4 regions of the Planococcus sp. NCCP-2050 genome follow, and region 1 is predicted to be linked to each of the others. Evidence: riboswitches for the same ligand, from Rfam matches in the RefSeq annotation. Region 1 holds a riboswitch; each other region holds the start of a gene.

Region 1 (4,213 bases):
CGCGAATAGTATCACTGAGCGGTCGGAACCTTAGTCCGGCTTGCACGGCTTTTCGGATATCCACTCCGAGAAAGCCATTCATATACATGCTGTCCGGAATCCAAAGCGGCAATTCGGACCAGCCTTCCACTTTGTGGCCCAACAGAAATTGCTCATCCACCCAGATAAAATCCGCATCGCTCTTAAGAGTGGCCTTGCATTCCTCCAAGAATTTTTCCATCGTCAATGCGGATTCGGGTCCGGTCGCATTGAATGTGCCTGTCCGTTGTTCTTCGACCAGCCGGAGAATCCAATCCGCCAAATCCCGGACATCGATAAACTGGATTTCCTTATCTCGCCGCCCCGGCGCCAACACTTCACCGCCTTTATCCACGCGGTTGACCCAGTAGGTAAAACGATCCGTAAAATCATATGGTCCGACGATAAGTCCCGGCCGGATATTCAGGGCACCTTCCGGAAACGCACGTTCCACTTCTTGCTCACACAAAAATTTCAACTCACCGTAATGTTCATTGATGGCAGCTTCCGCCTCTTTCGTTTTCAATTCTTCCAGCTTGTCCGCTGAAAGCTGGCCGACTGCGTGTTCTTCATTTATCCCCGGAGATTCTAAATCGACGTAAACCGATGCGCTTGAAACGAATGTGTAATGCCCTACGGATTTCGCCAGCAGTTCCGCAGATTCCTGAACGGACCATGGAAGATAGCCAGATGTGTCAATAACGGCGTCCCATCTCCGCCCCCTCAACGCTTGTAAATCCCCGTACCGGTCGCCGATCAATTTCTCCACTTCTGGAAACAAATCCGGATTCGCTTTCCCTCTATTGAACAAGGTCACTTCATGGCCGCTGCTGAGAGCCGCCTCGGTCAGAAATCTCCCCAAAAAACGGGTCCCTCCAAGGATCAAGATATTCACATACACTCCTCCTTCAATTTACTGAATGAAAAACGATCTGCTTGTCTGCTTGTCTGCTTCTCTTATTCTGCAAAAGCTCCAGACAATCCTCTACTGAAAATAAAACAGATGCACCTCTCCAAAATCCCGCTGCTTTCTTATATACTAAAACCATCAATAGCAAAATCCATTAAAGGAGGAATCGGCATGAGCAAGCAATTATCACCCGAACAACGCGAAGCATTTCTCAACACGTTAAAAGAGCGGTTCGAGAAAAACATCACCCGCCACGAAAACTTCGAATGGGCCAAAATCCAGGACAAACTGGAAGCGAATGAAGACAAATTATGGTCGCTTCATGAAATGGAACGGACTGGCGGCGAACCGGATGTTGTGGATTATGATGCTGCAGCCGATGAATACATTTTCTTCGATTGCTCCGCGGAAAGCCCGACTGGCCGCAGAAGCGTCTGCTATGACCCGGAAGCACTGGAATCGCGCAAGAAAAACAAGCCCGAAAACAACGCCATCGGCATGGCGGCGGACATGGGAATTGAATTGCTGACAGAAGAACAATACCGAAAGCTGCAGTCGCTAGGGAAATTCGATATGAAGACATCGAGCTGGGTGCAGACTCCTGCTGAAATCAGAGATCGCGGCGGTGCTCTTTTCTGTGATTTCCGCTACGGGCAAGTGTTTCTGTATCATAACGGAGCGGATTCGTATTATGCCGCTAGGGGATTCAGGGGATTGTTGAACGTTTAACAACTTCTAATAAAAAATAAGATGAGATTTATCAGAATTTTGTGTTGACGGTAAAATATAATGATGATACAGTTGTCAACATAGTTTAATAGCAATTTGTTCTTATCATGAGAGGTGGAGGGATTGGCCCTACGAAACCTCGGCAGCGGGCTCACTTTAGAGCACTGTGCCAAATCCAACAAGCTTTGATTAGCTTGAGAGATAAGAAGAGCAGAATATCAATGTGATTTCGCATGCCTGCCTCTTCTTATAGAAGAGGCTTTTTGTTTGCCCTCATATCTGGACAATTCTATTAACTTAAAACCAAGTAAACCAATAGAAAAGGAAGGTGCAAAGACATGAAAAACACCAAACAGCTTTTATGGATCGTCGCAATTACAGTAATCGGTTTATTTCTAACCGCATGCAGCAGCAATGAATCTTCAAATGAAGTGAATGCTTCAACAGAAAACAAGGAACAGAACACTTGGGATCGAATTGAAGAAGCAGGCAAAATCGTTGTCGGCACAGAAGGGCTTTACTACCCGATTACATATCACGATGAAGAAACAAAAGAATTAACAGGATATGATGTAGAACTTGCTCGTGCCTTAGGAGAAAAGCTTGGATTGGAAGTTGAATTCAAAGAAATGGAATTTGACGGATTGCTGCCAGCTCTTCGCAATGGCCAAATTGATATTGCCGCGAATGATTTTTCGATTACCGACGAACGCAAAGAAATATTTGATTTCACGATTCCAGTCAAGCATTCATATGGTTCAGCCATTGTCCGTGAAAGTGACAACTCCGGCATTGAATCAGTAGAAGATTTGAAAGGCAAAAAAGTCGGGGGTTCTGCGACCAGCAACTACTCGAAATTTGCTCAAGAACAAGGGGCTGAAGTGATTGTCTACACAGGCTCTGACACGGTGCTTCCAGAAATCGTCAGCGGCCGCGTCGATGCTACGCTAAATGACTATCTTGTCTTGTTGCGCTCACTTGAACAGTTTGATAAACCGGGATTGAAACTGGCTGAAGATGTTAGATTCTCATTCAGCAGCAGTGCTATCGTAATGCCGAAAGATAGCCCAGAGCTAAAAGGAAAACTTGACGGTGCTATTGAGGAGCTTCTTGCTGATGGCACATTGAAAGAAATTTCAACTAAATTTCTTGGTGCTGATGTAACACAGCCGCTTGAAGAAGAATAAACATTTTTTGAGGAATCCTTGGATTCCTCTTTTCTAGATACTAAGTAAAGGAGTCTTCCAATGGCCGACTTTAAATGGGAATATCTTTTTAATGTAGAAATCGCAATTGATTCTCTTCCTTTTATTCTGGAAGGAGCTTGGCAAACCATTTTGATTGCACTGGTCAGCCTAGTATTTGCTTTGATCCTCGGTTTATTTGTAGCCCTTGCCCGAATGAACCGCTTTATCGGACTGTCTCTCCCAGCCCGGCTTTTCATCTCCTTTATGCGGGGCACTCCGCTTTTGGTGATGCTGTTTATCCTGTATTTCGGCTTCCCCATGATCGGCATTGAAATGCAGCCGCTTACTGCTGCCATTATCGGCATCAGTATTCATTTTTCTGCCTATACGGCCGAAATTATCCGTTCTGCCATTTCTTCTGTATCGAAAGGACAATGGGAAGCTGCTGAGACGCTTCGGATGAGCTATTGGCAAACTATGACGCGCATCATTCTGCCGCAGGCAACGCGCATTGCTTTGCCTCCACTATCGAGCACTTTCATGGATATCATCAAAGGAACTTCGCTAGCGATGGTCATCACTGTTTCTGAAATGTTCTACCGCGCTAAAGTGGTGGTCGGGCAAACTTATGAAAGCCTAACCTTATATATTCTCGTGGCACTCATTTACTGGTCCATTTGCATCCTTGTCACCTTGCTTCAAGATTATTTAGAGAAAAAAGCAAACCGCTATGTCACTGCCTGATAGGAGGTTCCCAAATTGATCAAAGTTGAAAATTTAAGCAAGCAATTCAAACAGGTAGAAGTCCTGAAATCCATCTCATTGGAAATAAAAAAAGGCGAAGTTGTCAGCATCATTGGCCCATCCGGTTCTGGCAAAACAACCTTACTGAGATGCCTGAATCTCTTAGAAACGCCTTCAGGCGGTTCACTTCAAATCAATGATGTCCATGTTTCATTCACTGGGAAAACACCAAGTAAAAAGCAAAAAGTTGATGTTCGCCAATTTTCTGGTATGGTCTTTCAGCATTTTCATTTATTTCCGCATAAAACCGTGATTGACAACATTATTGAAGCACCGCTTGTCGTGCAAAAACGGAACAAGCAGGAATTGGTGCGTGAAGCAGAAGGATTGCTGGAAAAAGTTGGACTTTTGGAACATAAAAACCAGTATCCGGAACAATTGTCGGGCGGCCAAAAGCAACGGGCTGCGATTGCCCGGATTCTCGCACTGAAACCGGATCTCCTATTATTTGATGAACCGACTTCTGCACTAGATCCTGAACTTGTTGGCGAAGTGTTGACGGTCATCCAGGAGCTCGCCTTAGAAGGTCAAACCATGGTTATCGTAACGCATGAGATGGATTTTG
Region 2 (4,213 bases), on a different contig from region 1:
GATCCAATGGGCAGAAAAGAAAGCGTTTTCAATTTTTAAACTCTCAGTCAAAAGTCCGAATATTACGAAAAAGACTTTCAATTTTCAGAAATCCCTCTATAATGAACCATTATGTGTAGAAGGAGATGAAGCGATGTCGAATCTGAGAAATGACTCTTTACAATTGCATCTGCAGCATAAAGGGAAGTTGGAAGTTCGGTCGAAAGTGGCAGTGGAAAATGGACGCGATTTAAGTCTTGCTTATTCTCCTGGAGTGGCCGAACCATGCAAGGAAATTGCGCAGGAGCCGGCCAAAGTCTACGATTACACGATGAAAGGCAATACAGTAGCTGTTGTCACAGATGGAACCGCTGTACTTGGACTTGGAAATATTGGTCCTGAAGCTGCCTTGCCTGTCATGGAAGGAAAAGCCGTGCTTTTTAAAGAGTTTGCTGGAGTGGATGCTTTTCCAATTTGCCTTGGTTCGACAGATGCAGAGACCATTATCCAGACCGTGAAATTATTGGAACCTGGATTTGGTGGTGTGAATTTAGAGGATATTTCAGCACCGACTTGCTTTATCGTAGAACAGCGTTTAAAAGAAGAAATGAATATACCTGTATTCCATGATGATCAGCATGGGACCGCCATTGTCACTTTAGCCGGCTTGATCAACTCGCTAAAGCTAGTAGGCAAAGGAGTTACAGGGACGAAAATTATCGTTAACGGGGCCGGTGCTGCGGGAATTGCTGTAGTTAAGCTTCTTCATAAATTCGGCTTTAACGACGTAATTATGTGTGATACAAAAGGTGCGATTTTCAAAGGCCGAGCTTATGGAATGAACCCGTTTAAAGAAGAAGTTGCAGAGATGACCAACTCCGAACGCAAGGCAGGTTTGCTCCATGAGGTCATTATTGGCGCGGATGTTTTTATCGGCGTTTCTGCAGAAGGTGCATTAACTGAAGAAATGGTGAGAACCATGGCGGAAGGTCCCATTATTTTTGCGATGGCAAATCCGAATCCTGAAATCTTGCCGCATGAGGCCAAGCGTGCAGGAGCCAAAGTGATCGGTACAGGACGTTCGGATTTTCCGAACCAAGTGAATAATGTATTAGCCTTCCCAGGCATTTTCAGAGGTGCGTTAGATGTGCAAGCCAGTGAAATCAATGATGCGATGAAAATTGCAGCGGTTGAAGCTATTGCCGATTTGATCGAAGAGCACGAACTCCATGAGGACTATGTCATTCCGGCTCCTTTTGATCTGCGTGTGGCTACAGCAGTTGCCAAAGCGGTAGCGGCTGCCGCAATCGAAACAGGCGTTGCCAACTATGCTGCTTGCCCAAATCAGATTGATGAAAACGCGGAAAACTTAACCGCAGTTAACGTAAAAGAATAAAATATATATAGAAGAAAGCCGTTCATCTTTTGCAAAGGTGAACGGCTTTTCAGGTTGGAGAGAAGCACGAGAAAGCTCGATGCCTGTCCGGGTTCATATCTTTTTTATTTAGTTAATACAGGTTGTGGGCTAGCTTCGTGTACTTTTTTTAATGCTTGCTCAAGATCTTCAAGCAAGTCATCGGCATATTCCAATCCAACGGATAATCGCAATAAGCCGTCGGTGATTCCTCGCTGCTCACGCTGTTCTTTTGGCATGGATGCATGAGACATGGTGGCTGGATAGGAAAGAATCGTTTCAACTGCCCCAAGCGATACCGCGAAAACCGGGATTTGCAAGCTGTCGACGAAAATCTTGGCTGCAGCTTTATCGGCGAGGCGCAAAGACAAAACCGCCCCTGCTCCACGTGCTTGCCGTTCATGTATCGGATTTCCCGGATGGAACCGGAAACCGGGATAATATACTTCTTCCACTACGGGATGGCTATGCAAATAATCAGCAATGATACGAGCTGACGCAGAAGATTGTTTCATACGGGCGCCGAGTGTTTTAATGCCTTGGATAAGCGAATAGGAATCTTGCGCCCCTAAAATCGAACCGAATGTGTTTTGGATAAAAGCGAGCCGGCTGCCGAGCTCTTCGTCTTTTGTCACGGCGAGTCCGGCAATGATATCACTATGGCCGGAAAGGAATTTTGTAGCGCTATGCAAGACGATGTCTGCTCCAAGGTCAAGCGGGTTTTGATAAAGAGGCGTCATGAATGTATTATCGACAAAAGTTAAACAATCGTTTGCTTTCGCAAGCTTAGCCGCGATTTCAATATCCGTGATGTTCATCACCGGGTTAGAAGGCGTTTCAATATAGATGACTTTTGTATTTTCGCGGATGGCAGAGGCCATCTCACTGAGATCGGTCATATTGACGAATGTGTAGTCGATATTGAATTTATTCAGCACCTCCGTGACGAAACGATAAGTTCCGCCGTAGACATCTTCAGAAACAAGAACGTGGTCTCCGGCAGATAGAAGCATGAAAGCAGAGGAGATAGCAGCCATTCCGGAAGAAAAGGCAAATCCACGGGTGCCATTTTCGAGTTTCGCAATCGTTTCCTCTAATTTTTGGCGCGTCGGATTGCCTGAACGGCTGTAGTCGAATGGTCCGAACTCATCGATATTGGGCTGATGATACGTGGAGGACAAGTAAATAGGGACATTGACTGCCCCCGTTTCTTTGTCTACGCCAGTTGAATGGATAAAACGAGTCTCTAAATGATTTGCCATAATGAAAACCTCCTATTAGTTGTAGAGAACGGTTCTTGTTGATAAATAGAAAAACGGAGCTTTCTTCAGCAAGAAGAAAGCTCCGTTTCATAAGGAACACGTTCTTCTCATCTTTAAGGCATACGCCTTTTGGAATTAGCACCGTGGCCTTCGTCAGGCTGGTTGCTGAGACATCAAAGGGCCAAATCCCTCCGTCTCTCTTGATAAGAAATAAATAATATGAAGTTATGGATGTTGCGATGTCTTCAAGCTTAAACCATCTCATCAAAAACTGCAAGTGCAATTGTGAAAAAATTCTTTTAAATGGAAAAGCCCACCAGGGTTTAAACGCTCTATAAGCAAATAAGCGATTTCTTTTAATTCGAATGACGAAAGGTTATAATGGATATTAACATTTTATTTCAAAGGGGTAATCTGATGTATATTGTGACATCCACTGTTGTGGTGCCTGAAGAGAAGACTCAGGACCTCATTGATATTTACCGCAAACGTTCAAGACGGGTAGATAAAGCTCCTGGATTCCATTCTTTCCGGCTGATCCAGAATACAAAGAAACGTAATGAATTGACTGTCCACTTGGAATGGCATTCGAAAGAGGCCTACATGGAATGGGTAAGAAGCAATGAGTTCAAGGAAATCCATGATCTCGAAAAGCATTATCCTGACAAAGCGCTTGCAGGCATTGTGCCGAAAGTCCATCAGTATGAGGTGGTAGCGGAATGAATCAAGATTTAAAGCAGCAAATTGCCAAAAGCACGGCTATTCAAATATATGAAGCTTATCCAACCCTATGGGATCGTTTTGGCGAGCGCGGATTTGAACATACGGAAAAAGACAATATGCATCATCTCGACCATTTGGAGACGGCGTATGATTTGAACGATAGACAGGTGTTTCTTGATTATACGTTATGGCTTGAAAAGGTATTAACGAGCCGAAATGTCGAGTCAGACTTGATCGTAGATAATTTTGAAAGACTCACTGGTTTATTAGAAGCGCAAGTTGAACTGAAAGAAAAAGATTTCATGCAACAATGCCTACAAGAGGCGATCGATTTGTTGAAAGGCAGCAATTTGAAGAAGGGAGGTTGATCAGATGATCCAACCAACCGAATTAGCGGAACTTTTTTTGCAAGGCAACGACCTGGAAGCGCTGAAGCAAGTTCAGCAATTTCTCGACAGCCATAATCGGAAAAAACTTTTTGATCAGCTATTAACACCCGCGATGTACCATATTGGTGAGCTATGGGAAACGAATGCAATTTCAGTGGCAGATGAACATCTTGCTACGGCGATTTGTGATTTTGTCGTATCGGTGATTGATAAGCGTGGAGAAGAAACACATTCTTTAAAACGGAAAGTCATGGTGTTGGGACCTGAAGGCGAAGAACATTATATCGGATTGAAGATGGTCTCAAGCCTTTTCCGTGAACACAATTGGGCCGTCAATTATTTAGGGCCGAATATGCCGCTTGACCATGCTGTAGAAGCGGCCAATCGCTGGCAGCCAGACGCAATCGCTTTATCAGCAGCGCTTGTCTATCGTCTGCCAACTTTAA
Region 3 (4,213 bases), on a different contig from region 1:
GTTTTGATGTATAGCCGCTTAAGAAGTGGTACATCGCTTGTTCTTTTGACAGTTTGCTGATTGGAGGCAAGACGCCAAATGCATCAGCCGTCAAGAACACGATAGTTTTAGGGTGTCCGCCTACAGACGGGTCTACAATATTATCGATTGCTTGAATCGGATAAGCTGCTCGTGTATTCTCAGTTAGGGAACCATTGTCATAATCAGGGATGCGCGTTTCCGGATCTACAACAACATTTTCAAGAACCGATCCGAAACGAATAGCGTCATAAATCTGCGGTTCGTTTTCACGCGATAAATTGATGGTCTTCGCATAGCAGCCGCCTTCGATATTGAAAACGCCGTTATCCGACCAGCCGTGCTCGTCGTCGCCGATCAATTTGCGGTCGCCGTCTGCTGACAAGGTTGTTTTTCCTGTACCTGATAATCCGAAGAACAACGTAACATCGCCGTCTTTGCCGACGTTCGCTGAACAGTGCATTGGGAGAATCCCTTTTTCCGGCAAGATGTGGTTCATGATGGAGAAAATCGATTTCTTCATTTCGCCGGCGTATTCTGTTCCGCCGATCAAGATGATTTTCTTTTCCATCGATACAATGATGAAGGTTTCAGAATCTGTGCCATCAATAGCCGGATCTGCATGGAAGGTAGGCGCATAGACAACCGTAAATTCTGCTTCATGCGCTGCCAGCTCTTCTTTTGTCGGACGAATGAATAATTGATGCGCAAACAGGTTATGCCATGCATATTCATTGATGGTTTGAATCGCCAGGCGTGACTCATGGTCAGCTCCAGCAAAGCCTTTAAATACATATAGAGCATCTTTTTGCTTTAAGTGATCGATCACTTTGGCATAAAGGTTCTCGAAAATTTCCGAAGAAATCGGGCGGTTGACATTGCCCCAATCTATTTTGTCTCTCGAAATTGCCTCATCAACGATGTATTTATCTTTTGGCGAGCGGCCTGTATATTTGCCGGTTTCGGCTGCTACAGCGCCTTCTCTAGTTAATACCGCTTCCCCACGGGATGTTGCAGCTTCCACTAATTGTGGAACAGATAATTGAACGTGCACGTTTTGGCCATTTAAAAGATCCTTTAGGTCGTTTTTGATATTCACTGGATTCATTTATATGTACCTTCCTTTTCGGTTATTCCCATTGCGAATGGGGAGGATGTATATTCGAAGATTAGTATAACACATTGTGTTAAATAGTCTATACTAATAACAAAGGGAATCGAAAAAAACGTAAATAATGTGCTTTTTGGAGGCCAATAAAACCATTATATCTTTTATTGAAAGAGTTGGTCATTAAAAACGTTGACATCGCTAAGCACATTCCGTATGATGAAAAATTGAACGGATACTCTTATTCCGAGCTGGTGGAGGGGGCAGGCCCTATGAAACCCGGCAACCTGCTGCGAATATGCAGAGAAGGTGCCAAACCTGAAGCAAGGCACAAGGCCTTGGACGATAAGAGTGAAAGGTGCTACTGATGATTTCTCCTTTCCTCATGTATATGATGGAAGGGATTTTTTTATGAAATTTTGCCCTTAATCCTCGTGTACAAGAGCCACAACGGCTTAAAGTTCAATCCCTTTTGGGAACGGACTTGACATGGGAAACGAGTACCGTATCAATTTCGAGAGCAATCTCGCAGGATCTAAGGAGGAACACATTTTGACAAACCGTCGATTATTCACGTCAGAATCAGTAACAGAAGGACATCCGGATAAAATTTGCGATCAGATCTCAGACGCAATTTTGGATGCGATTTTAGCAGAAGACCCAAATGCACGCGTTGCATGCGAAACAACCGTAACTACAGGACTAGTTTTAGTAGCCGGTGAAATCACGACTTCTACGTATGTGGATATCCCGAAAGTAGTTCGTGAAACTGTTCGCGAAATTGGCTATACCCGTGCAAAATACGGTTTCGATTCTGAAACAAGTGCCGTTTTGACAGCAATTGATGAACAATCACCGGATATTGCTGCCGGAGTCAACGTAGCGCTTGAATCGCGTGAAGGCCAAATGACAGATAAAGAACTAGATGATATCGGAGCAGGAGACCAAGGTCTGATGTTTGGATACGCAACTAACGAAACAGAAGAATTCATGCCGCTTCCGATTGCCTTAGCGCATAAATTGGCGCGCCGCCTTGCAGAAGTGCGGAAAGAAGAAATTCTTCCATACTTGCGCCCGGATGGCAAAACGCAAGTGACAATCGAATACGATGAAAACAATAAACCATTGCGTGTGGACACAATCGTTATTTCTACGCAGCATCATCCAGAAGTGACGCTTGAGCAAATCCAGCGCAATATTAAAGAATATGTCATCAACGAAGTGGTTCCTGCACACTTGATCGATGCAGAAACAAAATACTTCATCAATCCAACTGGCCGCTTTGTTATCGGTGGGCCACAAGGGGATGCCGGCCTTACTGGACGCAAAATCATCGTAGATACTTACGGTGGATATGCGCGCCACGGCGGCGGTGCTTTCTCAGGAAAAGATGCAACAAAAGTGGACCGTTCTGCAGCATATGCAGCTCGCTACGTAGCGAAAAACATCGTCGCAGCCGGCCTTGCTGAACGTTGTGAAGTACAGCTGGCTTACGCAATCGGCGTAGCTCACCCAGTATCAATTGCAGTCGATACGTTTGGAACAGGCACTGTAGAAGAAAACAAATTGATTGAGCTTGTACGCGGGAACTTTGATCTGCGTCCAGCAGGGATCATCAAAATGTTGGATCTTCGCCGTCCAATCTACAAACAAACGGCAGCATATGGCCATTTCGGCCGCACGGATATCGATCTTCCGTGGGAGCGCACGGACAAAGCAGCAGCTTTGAAAGAGCAATCCGCTCAATAAAAACACATAAAAAAAGACGGCTGAGCAAATTTGCTCAGCCGTCTTTTTTTATTGAAGCGATTTGTAGTAAGCGCCTTTTTCAGCGTATTCCCGGACAATGCGCTGCATGTCTTCGATATCTTCTTTGCGCAGCTCGCGCACCACTTTGGCAGGCCTTCCAAATGCCAGCATGCCAGGAGGAATGACTTTGCCTTGCGGGACGAGGCTGCCGGCTCCGATGAATGCCCCTTCTCCGACTTCGGCCCCGTCTAAGATGATGGACCCCATTCCGATTAACGCACCTTTGCGAATTTTGCAGCTATGCAAGGTCACTTGATGGCCGATAGTGACTTCGTCTTCCAAAATCAGCGGGTTCCCTGGACTTTGATGAAGCATGCATAGGTCTTGGATATTGGTTTTCTTGCCGATAATGGTAGGTGCGACATCGCCGCGGATGACGGTGTTGAACCAGACCGAGGAATCTTCGCCGATAACGACATCGCCTGTAATCGTTGTATGGTCAGCGATAAAAGCTGAGGGGTGAATGGATGGGTGTTTGTCTTTGAATGGGTAAATCATGGAAAACCTCCAGTAAAAAAGATAAGATAATACTAATCCTATCAAAATAAGCGTAAAGGTCAAATGGCGTTGCAGCCTGCGCAAGAGAAAGAGGTGGCTTGAAATGTGGAAATGGGAATCCATCGGACCGGCAAAAGCTGTAGTAGTCCTCATTCATAGTGCATATGAACATCATCTGCGATATGCTTGGCAAATCGATCATTGGCGTGGCGCGAATTTCCATGTCATCATGGGAGATTTGCCTGGGCATGGCGAAAATGCGGAAAAAGATACGGCGCATCGGGAACCGTTTGAAGAGTACGAGAAATCCATAAAGACAGCGGTTAAAGTAGCGATGGAAAACGAATTGCCGGTATTTATCGTGGCTCACGGCTTAGGGGCGACTCTTGCGATGAGTGTGCTTTCCAAAAATAGAATGGATATCGCCGGAGTTGTTTTCACTTCGCCTTGGCTGCAATTGATCAAGACACCTTCTAAATTTTCGAATGCTTTGACCGGCTTTCATAAAGTGACTTCCCGAGTAAAGATCAATCACCATATTTCCATTGAAGAATTGACCAAGAACCAAGAAGTAATCGAGCAGGAAAAAGAGGATCCTTTCTACCGGACTGAAATTTCGGTAGGCTGGTATCATGAGCTTCAATCCTATTTAAAGCAGCTTGCCCAAAGCAAAGGGGTATTTCCGGACATTCCGGTATTTATCCATACAGGAGAACGGGATATGATCACGGATAAAGAAATAGCGAAACGCTGGCTCAAACAGCAAAATCTTAAGGAATT
Region 4 (4,213 bases), on a different contig from region 1:
CTGTATCTGTCGCGGAATGTGCAGCCGGCCGTCTGGCTGAAGAATCTGCCGGCGGAACTGGACATCCAGGAACTGTCGATCGACCGCATCTCGCTGCACGAAATCTTCATCGACATCGCCACTGACAAGAATCTTTTGAAGGAAGCGGGTGAAACACATGCGTAACACGATGAAAGTCGCCAAATGGGAAATCAAACGCAATATGAAAAGTAAATCGTTCATCATCGGCTTGTTTCTGACACCGATCATTTTCCTGGCCTTCTTCTTGCTGCCGGACCTGTTCCGTTCAGACGACGAATCGGCTGCAACGAAAGTCTACGTCAACGACGAGCTTGGAGTCTACGAACAATTGGAAGCCGCTGCAGCCTCAACCGAATGGCAGCTGGAAGAAACGCAAATCGCCGAACAGGAAGCGGAAGCGGCGCTTGAAGTAGAAGAAGATGCCGCATACGTCTTTATCAACGAACAGTCGGTTGAAAACGGCAAAGTCACGGTCTATACAAACGAAGATACCGATTCGGGTTTCATGGAGGAAGTCCAAGTGCTGAGCGGTCCGCTGCAGATGATGCAGATCGAACAGCTTGGATTGACGCCGGAAGAAGCGGGAATGGTCGCGCAGGGCATCGTCTTTGAAGACGCTTCCGTTGAAGCGGAAGATGGCGGACTGTTCAGCGAAGAGATGCTCGAACGAATCATTCCAGGCGCTTTCGCTGCTGTCGTCATGCTGTCGATCGTCTTCACGGGTATGGCGATCTTTCAAAGCGCGTCTCAGGAGAAGAAAGACAAAATCGCCGAAATCATCCTGTCGTCTTTGACGCCGGCCGATTTGATGCAAGGCAAGATCATCGGCTATTTCGTCCTCGGCATCATCCAGCTGATCGTCTATGTTGCGATCATCTTGCCGGTGCTGCTGTGGAAAATCGATATGCCGATCATGGAATACTTGCTTGTGCCGGAACTGGCCGTCTTGCTGCTGATTGCGGTACTCGGCTATCTCTTGTATGCTGCACTGTTTGTCGGCATCGGCGCCACCATGGCCGACATCTCGACCGCCGGAAACTTCCAGGGTCTTGTGATGATGCTGCCGTTCAGTCCGTTCCTGTTCATCGGTCCTGTATTCAGCGACCCGAGCGGATTCTGGGCACAGCTCGGAAGCTACATCCCGTTCACATCACCGGGAGTCTTGATCTTGCGCCTATCGCTCCTTGAAGAATGGCCATGGGTGGAAATCGGCATCGCTGTCGCCATTCTCGCCATCAGCGTCTGGGTCTTCATGAAGCTTGCCGGAAAAGTCTTCAAGACCGGAATTCTCATGTACGGCAAGAACGCAACACCGGGCGAAATCTGGAAATGGATTCGCGCTTAAAAAGAATTCAAAATAGATTGACTTTTCACTTGGCCGATTGTAGGATTATGAATAACTAATTGAATATAACTTTCTTATCAAGAGAGGTGGAGGGATTTGGCCCTTTGAAGCCTCAGCAACAGACTGCAAAGTACTGTGCTAATTCCAAAAGCGTTCAAGCTTGAAGATAAGAAGAGAACTTTGACCTTCATCTGCCAAACCCTCTTCTTAATCCAGGAAGAGGGTTTTTAGTTGCCCTCTATCCACAAACCCAAGGAGGAATTTACCATGCCCATCAAAACACTCGAAACGATCGAAGCCATCAATTTACTGAAACAGAAGACTTGGGTCGACTTGACTCATACATTCGGTCCTGACTCGCCGCATTTCTCGGCGTTTGAAGATGCGAAATTCGATACTTTGTTCAACCACGATGATGGATTCTTCGCCCAGCGCTTTACATTTCCCGGGCAATACGGAACCCATCTCGACGCACCGATCCATTTTGTCCGCGATGCCCGCTATCTTCACGAACTGGGGCTGAAGGAACTCGTTCTTCCGCTCGTTGTCATCGACAAGTCAAAAGAAGCGGAAGCAGACCCTGACTTTACGTTAGGGGTTGACGGCATTGAAGCGTTCGAAGCCGAACACGGCAAAATCGAAGCCGACACGTTCGTCGCGCTGCGCACGGATTGGAGCAAACGCTGGCCGGACAAGGAAGCCTTCGACAATAAAGACGAAGAAGGCAATAGCCATGCACCCGGCTGGTCCGTTGAAGCATTGAAATTCCTTTTTGAACAACGGGGAGTACGGGCAGTCGGCCATGAAACGTTCGACACCGACTCCGCCATCGACTACCGCAGAAACGGAGCGCTCCTCGGCGAGTATTATGTACTCGACCAAGACACGTATCAAGTCGAGCTGCTTGCGAATCTCGATCAGCTGCCGGCAAAAGGGGCCGTAATTTTCAACATCGTCCCGAAAGCGGACAAGGCTTCCGGCTTCCCGGTGCGGTCGTTTGCGATATTGCCATAAGAAATGAACGGATAGCCGATGCATCCTTTAAGGGGGCAGCGGCTTTTTCTATCCACCTTTTTCTGCAGCGCTTACATCCGCTATACAGTTGCGCTATAATGGGCTTACTCCATAGAGCTTTCACGGAGAAAACGAAAAGGGGTGACGGGATGGGAAACAAAAGCCACGGCTTGAAGCACGGCTGGACGTTTATTGCACATAAATCCTACAAGATCTATTCAAATGCCAATACCTATGTCGTCATTGATTACGAAAACGACGTCGTCCTCCAATTTACTGTGACGGACGCCGAGCTGGAAATCATCACCGCCAACTGGGGGCTCAATTTCAAAATCATTCTTGGCTTCAAGACCATCAAGATTTTGGACTACCCGGAGGAGTGATCCTAAAAAAACAGCAAAGGATGAGAAGATGCACCCGGAAATTGCTGAAATTTTAACAGACTGGACCCGCAAAATAAATGACGATGAATTTTACTTGGCCCGTTCCTTCGACCGGCTTATTGAAAAGAAGAGCAGCAGCGATGCTTTCAATTTCATTCCCGATATGATTCAGGCCATTCTTTTGACGGACGATGATTTTATCGCATCTCAGCTGGTGTTCTATCTGAACTGCCTGTACGGAAAAGCGGATACGACGGAGATTCATCCGGTGTTTCAAGAAACAAGAAGCGAACTCGAGCAGCATCTTATCCGTTTAGACGGCGATGATGCCCGAAACGAATACGAGGATTTGAAAAGAGACCTGCGTTTAACTTAAAAAATCAAAAAGCGCCTGACAGTCCGCTGTCAGGCGTTTCTTTTTGGATGTTAGTCATAAATCGACAGTTTCCCGGCATACTGCGCGCTTCCGCGGTCGGTCCGGAGGTTCACTTCGATCAAGTAATCGCCTATTTCGTCCGGCAAAGTGAACATGATGTCCTCGACTTCGACTGCTGTTTCTTCGCCGTCATGCCACAGCGTGACGCTTAAACTTTGAAGGTCAAAATCTCCGTGCTCAAAGAGTAAATCCACCTTTTCTCCCGCCACTAAGCGCATTTCCGGTTGCTTAGCGGCAAACGCCGAGAAGTCCTCCACTTCTTTATCGATCCGTTTATTTTCCGGCCCCAGCCAATCGACGTTCGCTTCCGCGAGTTTATCCCATTCGACAGGCGCACTGCTAGAAAGAGTAATGCCTGGCGGCGTAAAATCGTAGTTCTCTCCGATGCAGCCGGCCAAACAAATGAGCAGCATCAGGCCAATTGCCAATCGTTTCATCTCGCACCCCGATTCTTGACGTTCTTCTTGCTAATCTAGACCGCTTCCTTCGCGTAAAAGTTTCCATTCGCGGGGATCAAGCGGTCAGGGATGAAGAGAAAAACTAAAATTTAGGCTAATAAATTTCGCTAAACGACATTTATTTATTGATTTACGATAAATAATATGGTAAATTCAATTTAACAACAAACGAGTGAGGTGCTTTTTCATGAAACGGGAAACAATCTTTTTAAAGCTGGTCATTGTCCTGATGGCATTGCCGGCTTTGGCCATCTCTATTTTCGTCGTGCCGCCGATGACCGGTTTTGTCGGTGAGATTCTGCCGAAATGGGCGTTCCTGCAATACGTCTTTATGCTGACTTTATACGGTTCAGCCATCGCTTATTTCGCAGCGCTCTACCAAACGCTGAAGCTTCTGGGGTATATTGATAAAGGCATCGCTTTTTCGGAACGGTCGGTAAAAGCGCTGAAGAACATCAAATACTGTGCACTGACGATTACTGTGCTGTTCATCTTGAACTTGCCGATTATCCTGTATACGGCGCAGATAGATGATGCACCGGGCCTTGGGGGCTTG

Evidence for each region. Region 1 has a riboswitch for S-adenosylmethionine ahead of NFU07_RS14920 (transporter substrate-binding domain-containing protein). Riboswitches for the same ligand answer to the same signal wherever they lie in the genome.
Region 2: it holds a riboswitch for S-adenosylmethionine, as region 1 does, so the genes downstream of both, NFU07_RS04355 (aminotransferase class I/II-fold pyridoxal phosphate-dependent enzyme) here and NFU07_RS14920 (transporter substrate-binding domain-containing protein) in region 1, are expected to answer to the same signal.
Region 3: it holds a riboswitch for S-adenosylmethionine, as region 1 does, so the genes downstream of both, metK (methionine adenosyltransferase) here and NFU07_RS14920 (transporter substrate-binding domain-containing protein) in region 1, are expected to answer to the same signal.
Region 4: it holds a riboswitch for S-adenosylmethionine, as region 1 does, so the genes downstream of both, NFU07_RS07855 (cyclase family protein) here and NFU07_RS14920 (transporter substrate-binding domain-containing protein) in region 1, are expected to answer to the same signal.

What each region holds. Positions count from the first base shown of each region.
Region 1 covers NZ_BRCX01000005.1:144,236-148,448, forward strand. The annotation lists gene NFU07_RS14910 (NAD-dependent epimerase/dehydratase family protein) at 1-913, opposite strand, end outside; gene NFU07_RS14915 (DUF4256 domain-containing protein) at 1,100-1,657, shown strand; SAM riboswitch class I at 1,757-1,865, shown strand; gene NFU07_RS14920 (transporter substrate-binding domain-containing protein) at 1,996-2,844, shown strand; gene NFU07_RS14925 (amino acid ABC transporter permease) at 2,905-3,588, shown strand; gene NFU07_RS14930 (amino acid ABC transporter ATP-binding protein) at 3,604-4,213, shown strand, end outside.
Region 2 covers NZ_BRCX01000001.1:864,551-868,763, reverse strand. The annotation lists gene ystJ (NADP-dependent malic enzyme) at 134-1,375, shown strand; gene NFU07_RS04355 (aminotransferase class I/II-fold pyridoxal phosphate-dependent enzyme) at 1,480-2,655, opposite strand; SAM riboswitch class I at 2,760-2,865, opposite strand; gene NFU07_RS04350 (antibiotic biosynthesis monooxygenase family protein) at 3,073-3,378, shown strand; gene NFU07_RS04345 (hypothetical protein) at 3,375-3,746, shown strand; gene NFU07_RS04340 (cobalamin B12-binding domain-containing protein) at 3,751-4,213, shown strand, end outside.
Region 3 covers NZ_BRCX01000003.1:16,652-20,864, forward strand. The annotation lists gene pckA (phosphoenolpyruvate carboxykinase (ATP)) at 1-1,126, opposite strand, end outside; SAM riboswitch class I at 1,365-1,478, shown strand; gene metK (methionine adenosyltransferase) at 1,679-2,875, shown strand; gene NFU07_RS11660 (gamma carbonic anhydrase) at 2,924-3,433, opposite strand; gene NFU07_RS11665 (alpha/beta hydrolase) at 3,537-4,213, shown strand, end outside.
Region 4 covers NZ_BRCX01000001.1:1,591,117-1,595,329, reverse strand. The annotation lists gene NFU07_RS07865 (ABC transporter ATP-binding protein) at 1-165, shown strand, start outside; gene NFU07_RS07860 (ABC transporter permease) at 158-1,366, shown strand; SAM riboswitch class I at 1,438-1,539, shown strand; gene NFU07_RS07855 (cyclase family protein) at 1,634-2,380, shown strand; gene NFU07_RS07850 (hypothetical protein) at 2,530-2,763, shown strand; gene NFU07_RS07845 (hypothetical protein) at 2,792-3,139, shown strand; gene NFU07_RS07840 (hypothetical protein) at 3,190-3,636, opposite strand; gene NFU07_RS07835 (DUF2975 domain-containing protein) at 3,845-4,213, shown strand, end outside.